3 regions of the Kitasatospora sp. NPDC058184 genome follow, and region 3 is predicted to be linked to each of the others. Evidence: riboswitches for the same ligand, from Rfam matches in the RefSeq annotation. Region 3 holds a riboswitch; each other region holds the start of a gene.
What was found. Region 3 has a riboswitch for cobalamin ahead of ACFVXH_RS18085 (prenyltransferase/squalene oxidase repeat-containing protein). Riboswitches for the same ligand answer to the same signal wherever they lie in the genome.

Region 1 (6,130 bases), on a different contig from region 3:
CCCAGGCGTGCAGGCGCCAGCCGGGGCCGGCTCCGCCGTCCCGGGCCTCCACCAGGCCCACCAGCAGCGCCTGACCCCACGCCTTGGCGGCGGCACCGACCGTCATGGCCAGGGCCCGGCCCGCCGCGCGGGCGTCGTCCGGGAGCAGCTCGCCGCGCTTGTCGACCTCGGCCAGCTCACCGGCCCAGCGGGCGACCCGGACGGCGTCCACCAGCATCCGGCGGGCCAGCGGCGCCAGCTCGGAGGGTGCCGGAAAGCCCTCCGGCACGGGAACCCTGCCCCGCCCGGGAGCCGGAGCGGGCCCTCGTCGCCGGGGTACTGCGTTACGGGGGACTCCCGCCCCGCCCGGCCTGCCACCGGCGGGCCGTTGGGCCGTTCCGGGGAGACGGGTCACCGTCGCACCGGTACCGATCGTCGGCGGGAGCGGGGCATCACGGTCGCGCGGGTTCCGAGACGTCACGTCGAGCAGTCTTCCCCTTGTACCGGCCTTCTGTCACATCCGGTTGTCCGTACGACCGGGCGACCGCCGGTGGCACCTCCGCAAGATCGGGCAACAACGGCAAACCGCCTGGCCGGAAACGTGTGACCTGCCCATGCCACAGGGGGCGGGCCGGTTGCCCGGAATGCTCGGGCGGTCACCGTGCGTACGGGTGGGGGGTAAGGGGCCGGGCCAAATATTGCTCCTGACAGCCGAGGGGCCCGTACGGGGGCGTTTCGGCCCGGCGACGCCCGGCAGGACTGTCCAGCCCGAATCCGGACGGATGGTGGGCGGCGTGATCGGGATCGAGCCGCACCGGAAGTCGGCCGGGCCGACTTTTCACGCGGGCCCGGAGGAATGGGAGGAACGTTCATTCCCGGACGGGGGGAATCGCACCGGGAAAAGCGGCGGGGACCAGCCGAAAACGCCCTCGCGCACAGGGGGGGTGGTTGAGCCCCTAGAGGAGCGGGGTGAGCCAGCGGCGGAGGAGTTCGGTGTAGCGGTCGGGGGCGGTGTTCCAGAGGGTGGCGTGGTCGGCGCCGGGGAAGGGCTGGAGGCTCACCACGTCGCGGCGGGCGGCGGCCAGCTTCTCGGCGGCGCCGAAGGGCGCGATCCGGTCCTCGGGGCTGTGCAGGAGGAGGGTCGGCACCCGCAGGTCGGTGCCGTCGGCGATGCGGCCGAAGTCGGCGAGGTCGACCCCGGTGCGGCCCTCGGCGGCGAGGGCGCCGAGCTCGGCGGCGACGCCCTGGAAGCCGGCCCGAGCGGCGTCCCGGCGGGCGGAGGCGGGCAGGTCGAGCACGGGCGAGTCGAGGATCAGACCGCGGACGGCGTGCGACCAGGCGGAGCGGGCCACGGTCTGCAGCACGATGGTCGCGCCGACGGACCAGCCGTACAGGATCACCTTGCCCGCGCCGCTGTCGAGCGCCAGCCGTACCGCCGCCTCGATGTCGCGCCACTCGGTCTCGCCGAAGTGGCTGAGCCCGTCCGGGGAGGCGGGGGCGCCCCGGTCGCCGCGGTAGGTGACGGCGAGGGCGGGCAGGCCGAGCCGGTCGAGGACGGGGAGCACCGGGAGGGTCTGCCGGCGGTCGTCGCCGGGGCCGTGCACCAGGATCACCCAGGTGCCGCGCTTGCCGTCGAGCCGCCAGGCGGGGAGGGCGCCGAGCTCGCCGTCGGCGGTGGTGTCGGAGAAGGCGAGGCCGAGCGCCTCGGTGGGGTCGCCGAGGTGGACCTGCGGGGTGAAGCGGACCTCGGTGCCGGGGACGAGGGTGCCCCGGTCGGCGCGGACCAGCCGACGGGTGACGCCCTGTTCGTCGGCGTGCAGCACCTCCTCGACGACCGCGTGCCCGCCGTCCGCCCACTCCACCGCCCAGCGGCCGGGGCGCAGGCTCGCGGGGCCGCGGGTGAAGGTGACCCGGCCGGCGGCGAGGGCGCGGACCTGGACCGGCCCGGACTCCTGGACGGCGGTCACCGGACGGACCATCCGCTCGGAGGCCCGGCGGCCGACCACCAGCACGGCGGCCCCCACCGCGGCGGCCGCCACGACGGCGGCGGTTCCCCAACGCATCTCGCTCCCCGCTCTGTTGTTCACGGACGTCGTTCACGGACGTTCTTCACGGACCGGACGGTGTTCGAGCCCCAGTTCACCGGCGCTCCGCCCGAGCGGCCACCGGGCTGGGCCGTCCGGGTCACCCGGCGGGCGCTCCCGGGGTGCTCAGGGCGGTACTCAGGGCGGTACTCAGGGGGTGCCCGTGGCGGGGGTCGGGGCGGGGCCGCGCCGGGCGATCCGACAGGGCGTCAGCGGCGTCCCCGTGTGACCAACCCCTCCGTGACCTCGGTTGACTCCCGGTTCGGGCCCGTGATGGGATCCTGGGGCCAAACGGAGGCATGGAGAGGAAGCCGGTGGAAGTCCGGCGCGGTCCCGCCACTGTCACCGGGGAGCACGCTCGGAACATCGCCACGGCGGGCCGTCGACGGCCGCTGGAAGGCTCCGGGGGTGCGTTCGACCCGGAAGCCAGGAGACTCTCGCCGCCGTCACGTCGATCCAGGGCGCGGACCCTGAGTGAGGACACGCACGCGATGCAGGCTGCCCCGCCCGGCCGGACTCCGAGCTGCCCTCCGCCGTGCGGCCGATGACCCCGCGCGCGCCTTCCCCCGCTCCGCGCCCGCTGACCCGAGCCTCGCGCCCGCTGGCCCGCGCCGCCGTGTTCGCACTCGGTGCCGCCGCGGGCTACGCCGCCGACGCCCGCTTCGCCGACCCCCGCCGGGGCCACCCGGTGGCCGTCTTCGGCAGCGCCGCGACCCGGCTGGAGCGGCGGCTGTGGCGCGACGACCGCGCCGCCGGGGCCGGGTACACCGCGCTGTGCGTGGGCGCGGTCGCGGCGGGCGCGCTCGCCCTGGACCGTACGGTGGGCCGGCGCCCGCTGGGCCGGGCGGCGCTGGCGGCGGCCGCGACCTGGACGGTGCTCGGCGGCACCTCGCTGACCCGGGAGGCCCGCACCATCGGCCGCTCGCTGGCCGCCGGCGACCTCGCCGCCGCCCGGGAGCGGCTGCCGCACCTGTGCGGGCGGGACCCGAGCGCGCTGGACGGGCAGCAGATCGCCCGGGCGGTGGTCGAGTCGGTGGCCGAGAACACCGCCGACGCCGTGGTGAACGCGCTGACCTGGGGCGCCCTGGCCGGCACCCCCGGCCTGCTGGCCTTCCGCGCCGTGAACACCCTGGACGCCATGGTCGGCCACCGCTCGCCCCGCTACGCCCGGTTCGGCTGGGCCTCGGCCCGGCTGGACGACGTGGCGGGCTGGCCGGGCGCCCGGCTGACGGCGCTGCTGACCGTGGCCGCCGCCCCCGAGCCCCGGACCGCCTGGCGGGTCTGGCGGCGCGACGGCTCCGCGCACCCGAGCCCGAACGCGGGCCAGGCCGAATCGGCGTTCGCCGGCGCGGTGGGCGTCCGACTGGGCGGCACGCTGCGGTACGGCGAGCGGGTGGAGCACCGGCCTGTCCTGGGCGCGGAGCTGCGGCCGGTGACGGTGGACGACATCGAGCGGGCCTGCGCGCTCTCCCGGCGGGTGGGCGCACTGGCGCTGGGTACGACGGTCGCGGGGCACGTCCTGCTGCGGGCACTGCTGAAGAAGAGGGGACGGGCATGAGCAACGCACTGCTGGTCGCGGGGACGACCTCGGACGCGGGCAAGAGCGTGGTGACGGCCGGGATCTGCCGGTGGCTCGCCCGCCAGGGCGTACGGGTCGCGCCGTTCAAGGCGCAGAACATGTCGCTCAACTCCTTCGTCACCGCCGACGGCGCCGAGATCGGCCGCGCCCAGGCGATGCAGGCGCAGGCCGCCCGGGTGGAGCCGGAGGCGGCGATGAACCCGGTGCTGCTCAAGCCGGGCGCGGACGGCCGCAGCCAGGTGGTGCTGCTCGGCCGACCGGTGGCCGAGGTCGGCGCGCTGGACTACCGCGAGCGCAAGCCCGTCCTGCTGGAGCGCGCCCTGGAGTGCCTGGCCGACCTGCGCGGCCGCTACGACGTGGTGGTCTGCGAGGGCGCGGGATCGCCCGCCGAGATCAACCTGCGCGACCGCGACATCGCCAACATGGGCCTGGCCACGGCCGCCGCCCTGCCGGTGGTGGTGGTCGGGGACATCGACCGCGGCGGGGTCTTCGCGGCGATGTACGGGACGCTGGCGCTGCTGTCGGCGGAGGACCAGCGGCACGTGGCGGGCTGGTTCGTCAACAAGTTCCGCGGCGACGCGCGGCTGCTGGCGCCCGGGCTGGAGATGCTGCACGAGCTGACCGGCCGTCCGGTGCTGGGCACGCTGCCGATGCTGCCCGGGCTCTGGCTGGACGCCGAGGACTCGCTGGACCTGTCCACCGTGGCGGACCGGGCGGACGGGCCCGGGCCGCTCGGCGCGGACGTGCTGCGGGTGGCCGTGGTGCGCTTTCCCCGGCTGTCCAACTTCACCGACATGGACGCGCTCGCGCAGGAGCCGGGCGTGCTGGTCCGCTGGGCGACCAGGCCGGAGGAGCTGGCCGACGCCGACCTGGTGGTGCTGCCCGGTACCCGGGCCACCGTCGCGGACCTCGCCTGGCTGCGCGAGCGCGGCCTGGAGCCGGCCCTGAAGGCGCGGGCGGCGGCCGGACTGCCGGTCCTCGGGGTCTGCGGCGGCTACCAGATGCTGGCGCACTCGATCGTGGACGAGGTCGAGTCGAAGGCGGGCGCCGTCGACGGTCTCGGGCTGCTGCCGACGCGGGTGCGGTTCGGCGTCGAGAAGGTGCTGGCGCGGCCGGTCGGCGAGGCGTTCGGGCAGCGGGTCGAGGGCTACGAGATCCACCACGGGGTGGTGACCGTGGAGGGGGGCAGTCCCTTCCTGGACGGCTGCCGGGTCGGCCCGGTCTGGGGCACGACCTGGCACGGCGCGCTGGAGAGCGACGGGTTCCGCCGCGAACTCCTGCGCGAGGTCGCCGAGTTGTCCGGCCGGGCGTTCGTCCCGGCGCCGGACACCTCCTTCGCCGCGGCGCGCGAGGCCCGGCTGGACCGGCTGGGCGACCTGATCGAGGAGCACGCGGACACCGACGCGCTGTGGAAGCTGATCGAGGGCGGGGTGCCGGCGGCCGGATCGCTGCCGTTCCTCCCGCCCGGGGCCCCTGGGAGTGACGCATGAGCCGGACACGGACGCAGGGCTGGGCAGGACCGCCGAACCGGGCGGGGCAGCAGGGCCGGGCACGATCACAGAGTCAGGCACGACAGGACTGGGGTACGGCATGAGTGACGTCCGCTATCCGTTCACCGCGATCGTCGGCATGGCCGACCTGCGGCTCGGACTGCTGCTGAACGCGGTCTCCCCGGCCGTGGGCGGCGTGCTGGTGCGCGGCGAGAAGGGCACCGCGAAGTCGACCATGGTGCGCGCGCTGGCCGGCCTGCTGCCGTCCATCGCCACCGTGGACGACTGCCGCTTCGCCTGCGACCCGGCCGCGCCCGACCCGCAGTGCCCGGACGGGCCGCACGACTCCCCGCCCTCCTCCGAACGGCCCTCCCAGCTGGTCGAGTTGCCGGTCGGCGTGGCCGAGGACCGGATCGTCGGCTCGCTCGACCTGGAGCGGGCGCTGGCCGAGGGCGTCAAGGCCTACGAGCCCGGACTGCTCGCCCGGGCGCACCGCGGCGTGCTCTACATCGACGAGGTGAACCTGCTCCAGGACCACGTGGTGGACCTGCTGCTGGACGCCGCCGCGATGGGCCGCTCGTACGTCGAGCGCGAGGGCGTGTCGGTGCGGCACGCGGCCCGGTTCCTGCTGGTCGGCACCATGAACCCGGAGGAGGGCGAGCTGCGGCCGCAGCTGCTCGACCGGTTCGGCCTGACCGTCGAGATCGCCGCCACCCGGGACCCGGCCGAGCGCGCCGAGGTGGTCCGCCGCCGGCTCGGGTACGACGCGGACCCGGCCGGCTTCGCCGCGCGGTTCGCCGAGGAGGAGCGGGCGCTCGCCGAACGCATCACCGCCGCACGGGAGTTGCTGCCCAAGGTCGAGCTGACCGATGTGGCGCTGCGTCAGATCACCGCTGTGTGCGCCGCGTTCGAGGTGGACGGGCTGCGCGCGGACATCGTGATGGCCCGCACCGCCGTCGCGCTGGCCGCCTGGGACGGGCGCACCGAGGTGCTGGAGG
Region 2 (6,130 bases), on a different contig from region 3:
CCGTAGCGGATCGGCAGGCCCAGGCGGGCCAGGCGCTGGTCCGCCACGGCCTGCAGGTACTCGCGCATCGAGGCGGTGTTCATGCCGGGCAGGCCGTCACCGCACAGGTCCTGGGCGAACTGGAGCTCGGCCTCGACGGCCTCCTCCAGCATCTCCGTGACCTGCTTGGCCATCTCGTCGTCGAAGAGGTCGGGCTCCTCCTCGCGGACGGTGTCGACCACCGACATCGCGAAGTCCATGTGCATGGACTCGTCGCGGAACACCCAGTTGGTGCCCGTGGCCAGGCCGTGCAGCAGGCCGCGCGAACGGAACCAGTACACGTAGGCGAAGGCGCCGTAGAAGAACAGGCCCTCCACGCAAGCCGCGAAGCAGATCAGGTTCAGGAGGAACGCGCGGCGGTCCTCCTTGGTCTGCAGCGAGTCGATGTGGTCGACCGCGTTCATGTACTTGAAGCAGAACTGCGCCTTCTGGCGGATGGAGGGGATGTTCTCCACCGCGGCGAAGGCCGCGTTGCGGTCCTCCGGGTCGGGCAGGTAGGTGTCCAGCAGCGTCAGGTAGAACTGGACGTGCACGGCCTCTTCGAACAGCTGCCGCGAGAGGTACAGGCGCGCCTCGGGCGAGTTGATGTGCTTGTAGAGGCTCAGCACCACGTTGTTGGAGACGATCGAGTCGCCCGTCGCGAAGAACGCGACCAGCCGGCCGATGAGGTGGCGCTCGCCCTCGCTGAGCTTCGCCAGGTCGGCGACGTCGGAGTGCAGGTCCACCTCCTCGACGGTCCAGGTGTTCTTGATCGCGTCCCGGTACCGGTCGTAGAACGACGGGTAGCGCATCGGGCGCAGGGTCAGCTCGAAGCCGGGGTCGAGCAGCATCTTGCGGTCTTCGGGGGTGGTCACTGGCAGGCCTCGCAGGACTCGGGGTTCTCCAGGGAGCAGGCGATGGCGGCTTCCTGCTCCGGGGTGAGGGAGGGGGTGTTCACGGGCACCGGCGCCGGCGCGGCGGCACGGGCGGTGCCGGACGCGGCCTGGGCGATGCGGGTGGCCGGGCGCGAACGCAGGTAGTAGGTGGTCTTCAGACCGACCTTCCACGCGTAGGCGTACATCGAGCTGAGCTTGCCGATGGTCGGCGCCGCCATGAACAGGTTCAGGGACTGGCTCTGGTCCAGGTACGGCATGCGGGCCGCGGCCAGGTCGATCAGCGCGCGCTGCGGCAGCTCCCAGGCCGTCCGGTACAGCGAACGGACCCCGGCGGGCAGCCAGTTCAGGTCCTGGACGGAGCCGTTGGCGTCGCGCAGGGCGTCGCGGGTCTGCTGGTCCCAGACGCCGAGCTCCTTGAGCTCGCGCACCAGGTACGGGTTGACCTGGAGGAACTCGCCGGACAGCGTCTCGCGCTTGAACAGGTTGGACACCTGCGGCTCGATGCACTCGTACACGCCGGCGATGGACGCGATGGTCGCGGTCGGCGCGATGGCCAGCAGCAGCGAGTTTCGCAGGCCGGTCTCGGCGATCCGGGCGCGCAGCGCCGTCCAGCGGTCGGCCCACTGCGGGGCGGCCGTCGGGAAGTGGTCGATGTGCAGCTCGCCGCGGGCGGCGCGGGTCTCGCCGTACGCCTCGTGGCGGCCGAGCTGCTCGGCCAGGTCGGCGGAGCGCTCGTACGCGGTGAGCATGATGCGCTCGGCGATCAGCGTGGACAGGCGGGCGGCCTCGGCGGAGTCGAAGTCGATCCGCAGCTTGAAGAAGACGTCCTGGAGGCCCATCACGCCGAGGCCGACCGGCCGCCAGCGGGAGTTGGAGGTGCCGGCCTCGGTGGTCGGGTAGAAGTTGATGTCCACCACGCGGTCGAGGAACGTCACGGCCGTGCGGACGGTGGCGTCGAGGCGCTCCCAGTCCATGGCGCCGAGCAGGTCGTCGACCGTGGCACCGGGGGCCACGTGGGCGCCGAGGTTGACCGAGCCGAGGTTGCAGACGGCGGTCTCGGAGTCGTCCGTGACCTCCAGGATCTCCGTGCACAGGTTGGAGGAGTGCACGGTGCGGCCCGGCAGGGCGGTCTGGTTGGCGGCGCGGTTGGAGGCGTCCTTGAAGGTCATCCAGCCGTTGCCGGTCTGCGCCAGGGTGCGCATCATGCGGGCGTACAGGGTCTGCGCCGGGATGGTGCGGACGGCCTTGCCGGCCAGCTCGGCCTTGCGGTAGGCCTCGTCGAAGTCGGCGCCCCACAGGTCGACCAGCTCCGGCACGTCGGCCGGGGAGAACAGCGACCAGTCCTGGTTGGCGTTGACCCGGCGCATGAACTCGTCCGGGATCCAGTGCGCCAGGTTGAGGTTGTGGGTGCGGCGGGCCTCTTCGCCGGTGTTGTCGCGGAGCTCCAGGAACTCCTCGATGTCGGCGTGCCAGGTCTCCAGGTAGACGCAGGCCGCGCCCTTGCGGCGGCCGCCCTGGTTGACGGCGGCGACCGAGGAGTCGAGGGTGCGCAGGAACGGCACGATGCCGTTGGACTTGCCGTTGGTGCCGCGGATCAGGCTGCCGCGCGAGCGGATGCGCGAGTAGGACAGGCCGATGCCGCCGGCGTGCTTGGACAGGCGGGCGATCTGCGCGTAGCGGTTGTAGATCGAGTCCAGGTTGTCCAGCGGCGAGTCGAGCAGGTAGCAGCTCGACATCTGCGGGTGCCGGGTGCCGGAGTTGAAGAGCGTCGGCGAGGAGGTCAGGTACTCCAGGCGGCTCATCAGGCCGTACAGCTCGGCCACCTCGCGCACCGACTGCTCGGAGTCGCCGACCGCCAGGCCGCAGGCGACGCGGAGCAGGAAGTGCTGCGGGGTCTCGATCACCTTGCGGGTGATCGGGTGGCGCAGCAGGTAGCGGGACTGCACGGTGCGCAGGCCGAAGTACTCGAAGCGGTCGTCGCCGGCGGTGTCGATCAGCGCGTCCAGGGCGGCGGCGTGCTTGGCGACGAAGTCCGCGGTGGTGTCGCCGATCAGGCCCTCGGTGTGGCCGACGGCGATCGAGGCGGAGAAGGACACCGAGCCCTGGCTGTTCGCCTCGTCGACGATCTCCAGCGCGAGCAGGCGGGCGGCCAGCTTCGAGTACTGGGGGTCCTCGGCGATCATCGACGCGGCGGCGTCCACGGCCAGCCCGCGCAGCTCGGCGAAGTCCGAGCCGGCGTGGCGGCCGCGCAGCGCGGCGGCGGCGACATGGCCGGGGTCGACCTCGGTGAGGTCGGTGCTGCGGTCGGTGAGCAGCCGCAGCAGCGCGCCCCCGGGGTCGGAGACCGTCGGGTCGGTGAAGGCGGTACCGGAGCCCTGGGCGGGCAGGGTGGCTGAGGCAGCGGTGGTCAAGGCGCTCTCTCCTGGCGGCGATCGGCGGCGGTGCTCGGGGGGCCACCGGGCCGATCTGGGCAGGGGAGCACGGCGCGAACGCAAAAAAGCGTCGCGCGAGGTGACTCCCCGGCCCGCCCGCGAGGCCCGGAGGGGTACTGCTGGTGCCGGCGCGGCCTCTGCGGGAGGGCCGTGGCGCACGCCGTCGGCAGGTACTCGGACTCGCGGGGTGCGGCTGCTGGAGCCGCCCGCTCACCGCTGCGGGGCAGTCCCGGATTCGCACCGGGTTCCCCTGCATCGACAGCAGAAGCGAGCATACATGTTGTGCCGCCGGACTGCGGCGGCACCATATGTTGTGCCTGTCGTGTCGCGGATGTGCGTGGGCCGGGCGGCCGGTCAGTGCTTCAGATAGACCTTGTACGTGCTCGAATCGCCGGTCGGCGAGGTGAATTGGGCGACCAGCCGGTAGTGTCCGGCGGCGCCCAGGGCCTCGCCCAGGGCCCGGTCGGTGGCCCTCGGCGCGGTGCTGTCGAGGACGACCATGGTGAACCAGCCGTCCCGGATCGCGGCGACGCTGCCGTCGTCGCCGTGGTGCTCGACCCCGGCCCCGTCGCGGTAGTCGGTGCCGGCGCGCGCGGAGACCCACTGCTCGGGCTTGGAGACGCCGCCGAGGTAGTACTCGGCGAGTCCGTCGACCTCGGTGAGGTAGCGGCCCTGGGGCTCCGTGTGGACCCGCAGGACGGCCAGCAGGCGGCCGGAGTCGGGGCCGTTCTGGTAGCGCAGCGCGGACTGCTCCAGGCCGAGGGCGAGCAGGGCGACCCAGACCAGGATGCCGAGCTGGGGGTGGCGGAAGTGGGCGCCGACCAGCCGGGTCAGGCCGACCCCGGCGAGCGGGGCGGCCAGCAGCATGCCGTAGCCGAGGTGGCGGAACAGCGCGCCGGAGGTGCCGGTCCACAGGTGGGCGGCGGGGACCAGCAGGGCGGTGGCGGTCAGGACGGCCCCGAGCAGGGCGCGCCGGCCCCGGGTGGTGGGGAGGGGCTCCTTCTCCGGCGCGTCGTGCTCGGGCATCTGTTCGCGGCGCGCGTAGGCGATGGTGCCGGCCACCGCGAGGACGGTGAACAGGCCGGCCCACTGGAGCGTGCCGAGCAGGACCGAGCCGGCCGAGCCGGGGGCGTTGCCGCGCGAGGGCGACCACCCGGCGACCTTGCCGAGGGTGCCGTACGGGAGCAGTAGGACGAGGGTGCCGAGGGCCGTCAGCAGTGAGCGCAGGGCGGCCGGGCCCACCCGGTGGTACGGCCGGGCGCAGGCGAAGGCGAGGGCCACCAGGGCGGGGACGGCGAAGGCCGCGGAGTAGGCCGTGGCGCAGGCCAGCGCCGTGGGCGGGGCGGCGAGCAGGGCCAGGGCCGGATGGCGGCCTGCGGTGAACACCGTGGTCCAGGCCGAGAGGGCGACCAGCAGGACGGCGAGGGACTCGGGCGCGGCGTAGAAGCCGACCACGACGGTGGACTGGAGGACGGCGTACCCGGCGATGGCGCAGATGGCGACCCGCTCGTTGAACAGCCGCCGGGTCAGCGAGTACAGCAGGACCGTGGTGAGCAGTGCGAAGCCGAGGCTGAGCAGCCGGGTGCCCCAGATGCCGTTGGCGTCGGCGGCGGCGCCGGCCAGCGGCGGGTAGAGCCAGGGCGAGCCGTGCACCCGGTCGACCAGGTCGGTGGTGACCGGGGTGCCGTGCAGCAGGTGGGCCAGCTGCTGGCGGCCGGCGACCATGGCGGCGGCCTCGTCGGGGTGCGCGGCGGCCAGCAGGCGCAGCGAGAGGGCGGCCTGGACGGTGAGGACGGCGCCCAGCAGGCCGCGGGCGATCCACCGGCGCCGGGGGCTGGTGCCCGGGTCCCAGCCGATCGCGGGGACCTGCGGGATGGTGTACGGGGCCAGCTCGACGCCGTCGGGGTTGTCGACCGTTACGGCGGGGCGCGGACCGTCGGGGCTGTCCACCGCCACGGCGCCGGGCCCGTCCGGGTCCGGCTCGGCGGCCGGGTCGTGGGCGGAGCGGCCGTGCGGGACGGGGGAGAACTCGGACTCAGTGCTCATCAGGGGTTCCGGATGTCGAAGCCGTAACGGGGGTCGGACACGCGCTGCTTGAACGCGGCGAGGGTGTCCGGCACGGCCTCGACCCGCCAGTCCGCCCGCTTGACGATGTTGAACCAGACGAAGCCGACGATGTCGTCGTGCGCCTCCAGCCCGGAGAACAGCTGGTCGATGTCCGCGTGCTGGCGCTTGCCCTGTTCGGAGGCGGTCTCGCTGATGAAGAAGGGCTTCTGGGAGAAGCCGCGGATCTCGGCCATGGTCGGGCCGTAGAGCGCGTCGAAGGTCTTGGGCCCGGTCTTGGTGAAGTAGCCGGTCATGCCGGCCCAGTCGACGTAGGTGTCGCCGGGGTAGTACGGCTCCAGGCGGGTGTTGGGCGCGGGGTCGGTGATGTTGGGGCTCCAGACCCAGATCACGTTGGTGGCGCCGGCCTGGTCGAAGAGGTCGTGGACGTGGCACCAGGCGGCCACGAAGTCCTCGGGGGTGGCGGCCTGACGGCCCCACGGGTACCAGTCGCCGTTCATCTCGTGGGCGATGCTGACGGCGATCGGCAGGTTGAACTTGGCGACGGCCTTGGCGACGCCGCGCACGTAGTCGTCGGTGTCGCCGGCCGCGATCGAGGCGAGCGAGCGGTCGTGCGGCTCCCAGGCCATGAAGGGCAGCGCCCCGGCGTCGTGGATCCGGCGGGCGCCCGCGGTGTCGAAGCCGCCCTTCCAGTGGGCGTAGAACTCCAGGACGTTGGGC
Region 3 (6,130 bases):
TCAGCCGACCTGGAGGAGGATCTTCCCGCCGACGCCTGCGCGCAGTGAGTGGAGCGCGTCGACGATGCCGTCCAGGGGCAGCTCCTGCACCCAGCCGGTGGTGTCGTAGACCCCGTCGGCCATGGCCGCGATGACCGCGTCGAACTCCTCGGGCCGGTATCCGACCGCGCCGACGATCTCCGTCTCGGTCATCATGAGCCCCGTGGGCTGGAACTCCATCGGGTGTTCGTGCAGCGCGGTGACTACCAGCCGGCCGCCGGGGACGAGGGCCGCCAGGGCGGCGGTGACCGCCGGACCGGCACCCGCGGCGTCCACCGCGACGTCCACGCCCCTGCCGTCGGTGAGCGAGGCGAGGGCACCCGCGAGGTCCTCGTTCACCGGGTCGACGACCGTTCCGCCCAGGCCCGCGATGATCGCCCTGCGGTCCGCGCTCGGCTCGGACACCAGCACCCGTTCCACGCCGCGGGCCTTGAGCGCGAACCAGGCGCCGATGCCGATCGGTCCGGCCCCCGCGACGAGCGCCGTACCGCCCGGCTCGACGCCGCTGCGCGCGACGGCGTGCCAGCCCACCGCCATCGGCTCGGCCAGCGCGCCCAGCCGTAGGTCCACGCCGTCCGGCAGCACGTGCAGCTGCGACGCGTCGAAGGTGGAGAACTCCGCCAGGCCACCACCCTCCACGTTCGACCCGAGCGACCCCATCAGCCGGCAGGAGAAGGGCAACCCCCTGTGGCACGCCGCGCACTCGCCGCAGGAGACCGCCAGCGGGTAGACGGCGCCGCGGTCGCCGACCTTCACGTCCGTCACGCCCTCGCCGACCTCGACGACGGTGCCGGAGAACTCGTGGCCGAGGATCTGCGGCAGGGCGGCACCGGTCAGGGGGTGCGGGCGGTGCACGTCGAACGGCAGCGACTCGGGATAGAAGTAGAAGTGGAGGTCGGAGCCGCAGATGCCGGCGAACGCGTTGCGCAGCTTCACCTGCCCGGGACCGGGACCGGGCTCCGGCACCTCCTCGATGCGGAGGTCTTCCTTGCCGTGGAACCGTGCTGCTCTCATGCTTCGCCTTTCCTGGGACTTTCCATGCCGACCGGGACCGCCGGTCGTCGTGCCCGCGCCGTCGCGAACCGGATCGGGAGCCGGCCGCACCGGGCGCGGGGCCGGACGGCGGCGGGCGGGAACACCGGTCGTCGGATCCCGCCGTTCCCCGCCACGCGGTCGCGCCGTCCGTCCCATCGTCGGGTGCCCGGCATGCCGCGGGCCACCGCCGGACGCGGCGGAATCCGAGAGTCTCGCCCGCCATCCGCGCGCCCGGGGCCACGGCGTCCGACCGGGCCCGGCACGCGGCGGCCCGGCCGGAGCCGACGGCGCAGGTAGGGTCACCAGGTACGTGAGGGAGTAGAGATGCATGAGCTCATCGGCCGGATCGGTGCCCTGGACCCACGGGCGGCCGAGGCCCTCAAGGTGGTCTCCTACTTCGACACGCTGATCACCGGGGACGTCGGCCTGGACGGCCTCCTGCGCGGGGCCGCCGCCCTGTCCGGCACCGTGGCCGGTGCCGAACGGCACGGTCGGACCAGTCGGCGCGATCCGGAGGGCCGGCTCCTGGACGGCACCGCCGGCCGGGAGGCACGGACCCTGGTCCGCCCCTGTTCGAGCGGCAGCGTGTGGCTGGAACGGGAGGGCGGCGAGCACCTGAGCGACGCGGTGATCGTCGAGCGCCTCGCCTTCGCGGTCGACCTCCTCGACCTGCGCCGCGACGCGGGCGGCGCCCTGGAGACCGGCCTCGACGCGGCCCGGACGGTCAACGAGCGCATGACCGCCCTGGCCAGGCTGCGCCTGGCCGCGGGCACGCGGATCCGGCTGATCGCGACCGGCGTCGACGAGCGGGTGCCCGGCCCGCCGTCGGCGGTCCTGCCGACCCGCTACGGGATCCTGCGCGCGACCCTCGACACGACAGGAAGCGTGCCGCTCCCGGGCCGGGCCGGCCTGGGCCCGTGGGTGCGGGCCGACCGGGCGCCCGCGTCGTGGGACGGCGCCGTCGTCGCGCTCCGGCTGACCACCGAGGCCACACCCGCCGTCGACGCGACGGACCTCGGTGCCATGCTCATGCTCGCCGAGGCCCACGACCCCCACGCCCCGCACGACGACGTCCGGGCATTGCTGCGGCTCGACGCCCGCTCGGCCACGGTCCTGCGCGTGCTCGTGGAATCGGACAGCGTCCGCGCCGCCGCGGCGGAACTCGGCATGCACCACTCCACCCTGCAGGCCCGGCACGAGGCGCTGACCCGCGACCTCGGCTACGACCCGCGCACGACGACCGGTCGGATGCGCTACATCGCGGCCGCCCTCCTCCAACGCCTCACCGACCCGGATCCGGACCCGAAACCGGCCCCGGGACCGGGCTGAAGGAGCCGGTCAGCTCCCGGAGCGCCGCAGCAGGTAGGTGTCCATGATCCAGCCCTTGCGCGCGCGGGCCGACTCGCGCAACTCGCTGATCCGCGGGGCGGCTTCGGCGAGCGGACCGGCGACGAGGATCTCGTCGGGGGTGCCGAGGTATGCGCCGTAGCGGATCTCCAGCCCCTCCGGGTCGATCCCGGTGAAGGCGGCGCGGCCGTCGAGCATCACCACGACGTCGTCCACGCCCTCGGGGAAGCCCTCGGCCAGCCGGCGGCCGGTGGTGATCTGCACCGGGCGGCCGACCCGGGTCAGCGTGGTGCGGTGGCGGGCCGCGAGCGCGGAGACGCTGCTGATGCCCGGGACCACCTCGTAGTCGAAGCCGACGGCGCCGCGGGCCAGGACGTCGTCCACCACGGCGATGACGCTGTCGTAGAGGCTCGTATCCCCCCAGACCAGGAACGCGCCCGTCTCGCCCTCGCCGAGGTGCTCGGAGAGCAACTGCTCGACCAGGTCGGCCCGGCGGACGCGCCAGTCGTCCACGGCGGCCGCGTACGCGGGGGTGGTGCGGTCCCGCTCCGCGTCCGGCGCCTCGACCACCCGGTGGCCTGGCCGGCCGTGCTCGGCCAGCATCCGGCGGCGCAGCCGGATCAGGTCCTGCCGGTCCTCGTTCTTGTCGAGGATGAAGAAGACGTCCGTGTGGGCGAGCGCCTTGACCGCCTGCAGGGTGAGGTGGTCGGGGTCGCCCGCGCCGATGCCGATGACGAAGATGTGCCGCATGGGAGGCATTCTGCCGTCCGGGACGCCCTGGTCGCGTCGGCGGCCGGGAGGGGCGCGTCGCGATGTCGGGCGGCGGCCACCGTGATGTCACGTTCGAACCCTTGACCGGATCTTTTCCGTATCGCCATGATGGGCCGTCATGTTGTGACTCCGCCGCTGGGGGAAGTCCGGTTCGAATCCGGCGCTGGCCCGCAACGGTAGGCCGCCGGCTCCTGGTCGGAGGCGAGCCCGAGTACCCGTCGGCGGAGGTGTGTCGTCCCTCCTCCCGTCGTGGTCCGCGGGCCGGAGCCCCGAGGGCCGCCCCGGCTGTCGCCGCCGCCCTCCGGGCCCCTGCGCGCGGGCCCGGAAAGGTCACCATGCCCACGCTCCGCCGCGCCCTCGGTCTGCTCGCGATACCCGCCGTGGCGCTCGCCACCGCACTCCCGGCGGCCACCGCCGCCCACGCCGCGCCCGAGAACGCGCCCGCCGCCGCGACCTCGTCCCCGACGGTCCGCCCCGACGCCGCCGCGGGCGGTTGGCTGGCCCGCCAGCTCGTCGACGGCGACCACTTCGAGTCCGTCTTCAACGGGACCGCCTACCCCGACCAGGGCCTCACCATCGACGCCGTACTGGCCTTCGCCGCCTCGCGCGGCTCCGACGAGGCCGCCGCGAAGGCCACCGCCTGGCTGGCGAAGCCCGAGATCATCGGCGGCTACCTCGGCGACGGCACCACCGAGGCCTACGCGGGCGCGACCGCCAAGCTGCTGCTCGCCGTCGAGGTCCGCGGCGGGGACCCGACGGCCTTCGGCGGCGTCGACCTGCCGGCCCGCCTGCGGTCGCTGCAGACCGCCGAGGGCCGGTACTCCGACCGCTCCCAGTGGGGCGACTACAGCAACGCCTTCGGCCAGTCCCTCGCCGTGATCGCCCTGCACCGCACGCCCGGTGGCGCCCCGGCGGCGGCCGTGGACTTCCTGGCGAACAGCCAGTGCGCGGACGGCGGCTTCCCGCTCTCCTTCGGCCAGGCCGCCTGCACCAGCGACGCCGACGCCACCGCGCTCGCCGTCCAGGCCCTCGCCGCCACCGGCCGCGCCGCCAAGGCGAACACGGGCCTGGGCTGGCTCACCGCCCACCAGAACGCCGACGGCGGCTTCGCGGCCGCCGGGGCGACCGCCTCCAACGCCAACAGCACCGGCCTGGCCACCCAGGCGCTGCTCTCCGGCGGACGCCTCGGCCCTGGCCTCAAGGCGTGGGGCCGGCTGGTGAAGCTCCAGCAGGGCTGCTCCGCCGACCCGGCGGTCCGCGGTGCCGTCGCCTACGACGCGACCGGCTTCAACGCGGGCAACGGGGCCCGGGCCACGGCGCAGGCCGTCCTCGGCCTCGCGGGCACCCCGCTGTCCACGCTCTCCGCCTCCGGGGCCGCTCCCGACGCCCCGACCCAGGCCTGCCCGCCGGCCCCGGCCACGCGCTGAACCACGTTGAAACCGTGAGGAGTTCACCGATGGGCGACACCCCCACCCCGGCCCGCCGTACGCTCGGGTCGATCGCCGCCGCGGCGGCCCTCACCGCCGGACTGCTCGGCGTCTGCGCCGTCCAGGCCCCGCAGGCGCGGGCGGCCGCCTGCGGCGGCACCACCGGCGTCACCGTCGTGGTCGACTTCACCGCCGTCGGCGGCGGCATCCAGACCGGCTGCGCGCCCGGCGACCCGGCCAGCGGCCTGGCCGCGCTCACCGGCGCCGGATTCTCGTACGCCTTCCACCCGCGCTACCCGGGCTTCGTCTGCACCATCAACGCCCTGCCGACGGCCTGCACCAACCCGACCGGCAGCGCCTACTGGTCGTACTGGCACGCCCAGCACGGCGGCCCCTGGTCGTACAGCACCCTGGGCGCGGGCAGCTACGACCCGGCCCCCGGCGACGTCGAGGGCTGGTCCTTCGGCGCCGGCGCGCAGCCGGGCACCACCGCGCCCTGACAGGCGGAGGGCCACCGGCGCCCCGCCCCCTTCTCCGGAAGGGGCCGGGGCGCCGGTGCCCCCGTCCTGCGTCGCGTCGTGCGGTCAGCCGCCGTAGCGCAGCGAGACGGTGTCGCCGAGGTGGACGGTCGCGGCCCGGGCGGCCGGGGTGGCGGTGGCGCCGTCCAGGCTGAGCTTCCAGGTGGAGGAGCCGGCGTTGGCCGTGCCGTTGAGCGCGGTGACGGTGCCGCCTCCGGTGGACGGGGTGACGGAGGTGACGCAGCCGCTCGGGGTCGCGGTGGCGGCCGCGTCGAGGACGTCGCCGAGGGTCGTGGTGGTGCCGGTCGGGGTGAGGGTGACGGCGCAGACCCTGAGCGCGCCGGTGCCGTCGTCGACGACCAGCGGGAGCCGGGCGGCGGTGCCGGCGGTGAAGTCGGTGGTCGCGGCCCAGGCGGGCTCGCCCGCGGTGGTCGGGGCGGGCGGGGTGGCGGTGAACCCGGCACCGGCGACGGCGCGCAGGCCGTCGACGGAGGCGTAGGCGGACGGGCTGGTGTCGGTGGGAAGGTACTTGAAGCCGCCGCCGGGCTTGAACTGCTGGGAGATCAGGAAGTCGACCGGGGTCTTGCCGGTGCCGCTGGTGAAGTCGGTGCCCTGGGGGTTGATGCCGCAGGCGTTGAGGCCGGACACGGCCCAGCCGTTGGAGTCGGTGTTCACCCCGAACATGGCGTTGAAGGCGCCGGAGGAGGCGAGCTTGCCCTTGAGGAAGTTCTTGGCGGCGACGACCGTGGAATCGGTGTTGGGCACGCCGGCGGTGCAGAGGGAGGCCATGGCGGCACCCGTCATGTCGATGTCGCTGCCCTGGGCGAGTGCCGTCGGGTCGCCCGCGGCCTTGCTGTAGTTCCAGCCGCCGTCGTTGTGCTGGTTGGCGCGCACGGCCGTGACGGAGGCGTCGAGCAGCGGCTGCGGGGCGCGCTGGGCGCCGGCCTGGGTCCTGGCGCCGGCGAGGGCGAGCAGGCCGAAGACGGTGCCGTT

Region 1: it holds a riboswitch for cobalamin, as region 3 does, so the genes downstream of both, ACFVXH_RS20415 (cobalamin biosynthesis protein) here and ACFVXH_RS18085 (prenyltransferase/squalene oxidase repeat-containing protein) in region 3, are expected to answer to the same signal.
Region 2: it holds a riboswitch for cobalamin, as region 3 does, so the genes downstream of both, ACFVXH_RS09725 (ribonucleoside-diphosphate reductase subunit alpha) here and ACFVXH_RS18085 (prenyltransferase/squalene oxidase repeat-containing protein) in region 3, are expected to answer to the same signal.

Annotation. Positions count from the first base shown of each region.
Region 1 covers NZ_JBHVVE010000010.1:61,850-67,979, forward strand. The annotation lists gene ACFVXH_RS20405 (hypothetical protein) at 1-268, opposite strand, end outside; gene ACFVXH_RS20410 (alpha/beta hydrolase family protein) at 936-2,042, opposite strand; cobalamin riboswitch at 2,367-2,500, shown strand; gene ACFVXH_RS20415 (cobalamin biosynthesis protein) at 2,608-3,621, shown strand; gene ACFVXH_RS20420 (cobyric acid synthase) at 3,618-5,132, shown strand; gene ACFVXH_RS20425 (putative cobaltochelatase) at 5,233-6,130, shown strand, end outside.
Region 2 covers NZ_JBHVVE010000004.1:245,035-251,164, forward strand. The annotation lists gene ACFVXH_RS09720 (ribonucleotide-diphosphate reductase subunit beta) at 1-869, opposite strand, end outside; gene ACFVXH_RS09725 (ribonucleoside-diphosphate reductase subunit alpha) at 890-3,301, opposite strand; cobalamin riboswitch at 3,494-3,628, opposite strand; gene ACFVXH_RS09730 (glycosyltransferase family 39 protein) at 3,701-5,392, opposite strand; gene ACFVXH_RS09735 (glycoside hydrolase family 26 protein) at 5,392-6,130, opposite strand, start outside.
Region 3 covers NZ_JBHVVE010000008.1:249,226-255,355, forward strand. The annotation lists gene ACFVXH_RS18070 (2,3-butanediol dehydrogenase) at 1-1,053, opposite strand; gene ACFVXH_RS18075 (hypothetical protein) at 1,399-2,403, shown strand; gene cobF (precorrin-6A synthase (deacetylating)) at 2,413-3,171, opposite strand; cobalamin riboswitch at 3,290-3,430, shown strand; gene ACFVXH_RS18085 (prenyltransferase/squalene oxidase repeat-containing protein) at 3,528-4,619, shown strand; gene ACFVXH_RS18090 (flagellar hook-length control protein FliK) at 4,649-5,119, shown strand; gene ACFVXH_RS18095 (hypothetical protein) at 5,204-6,130, opposite strand, start outside.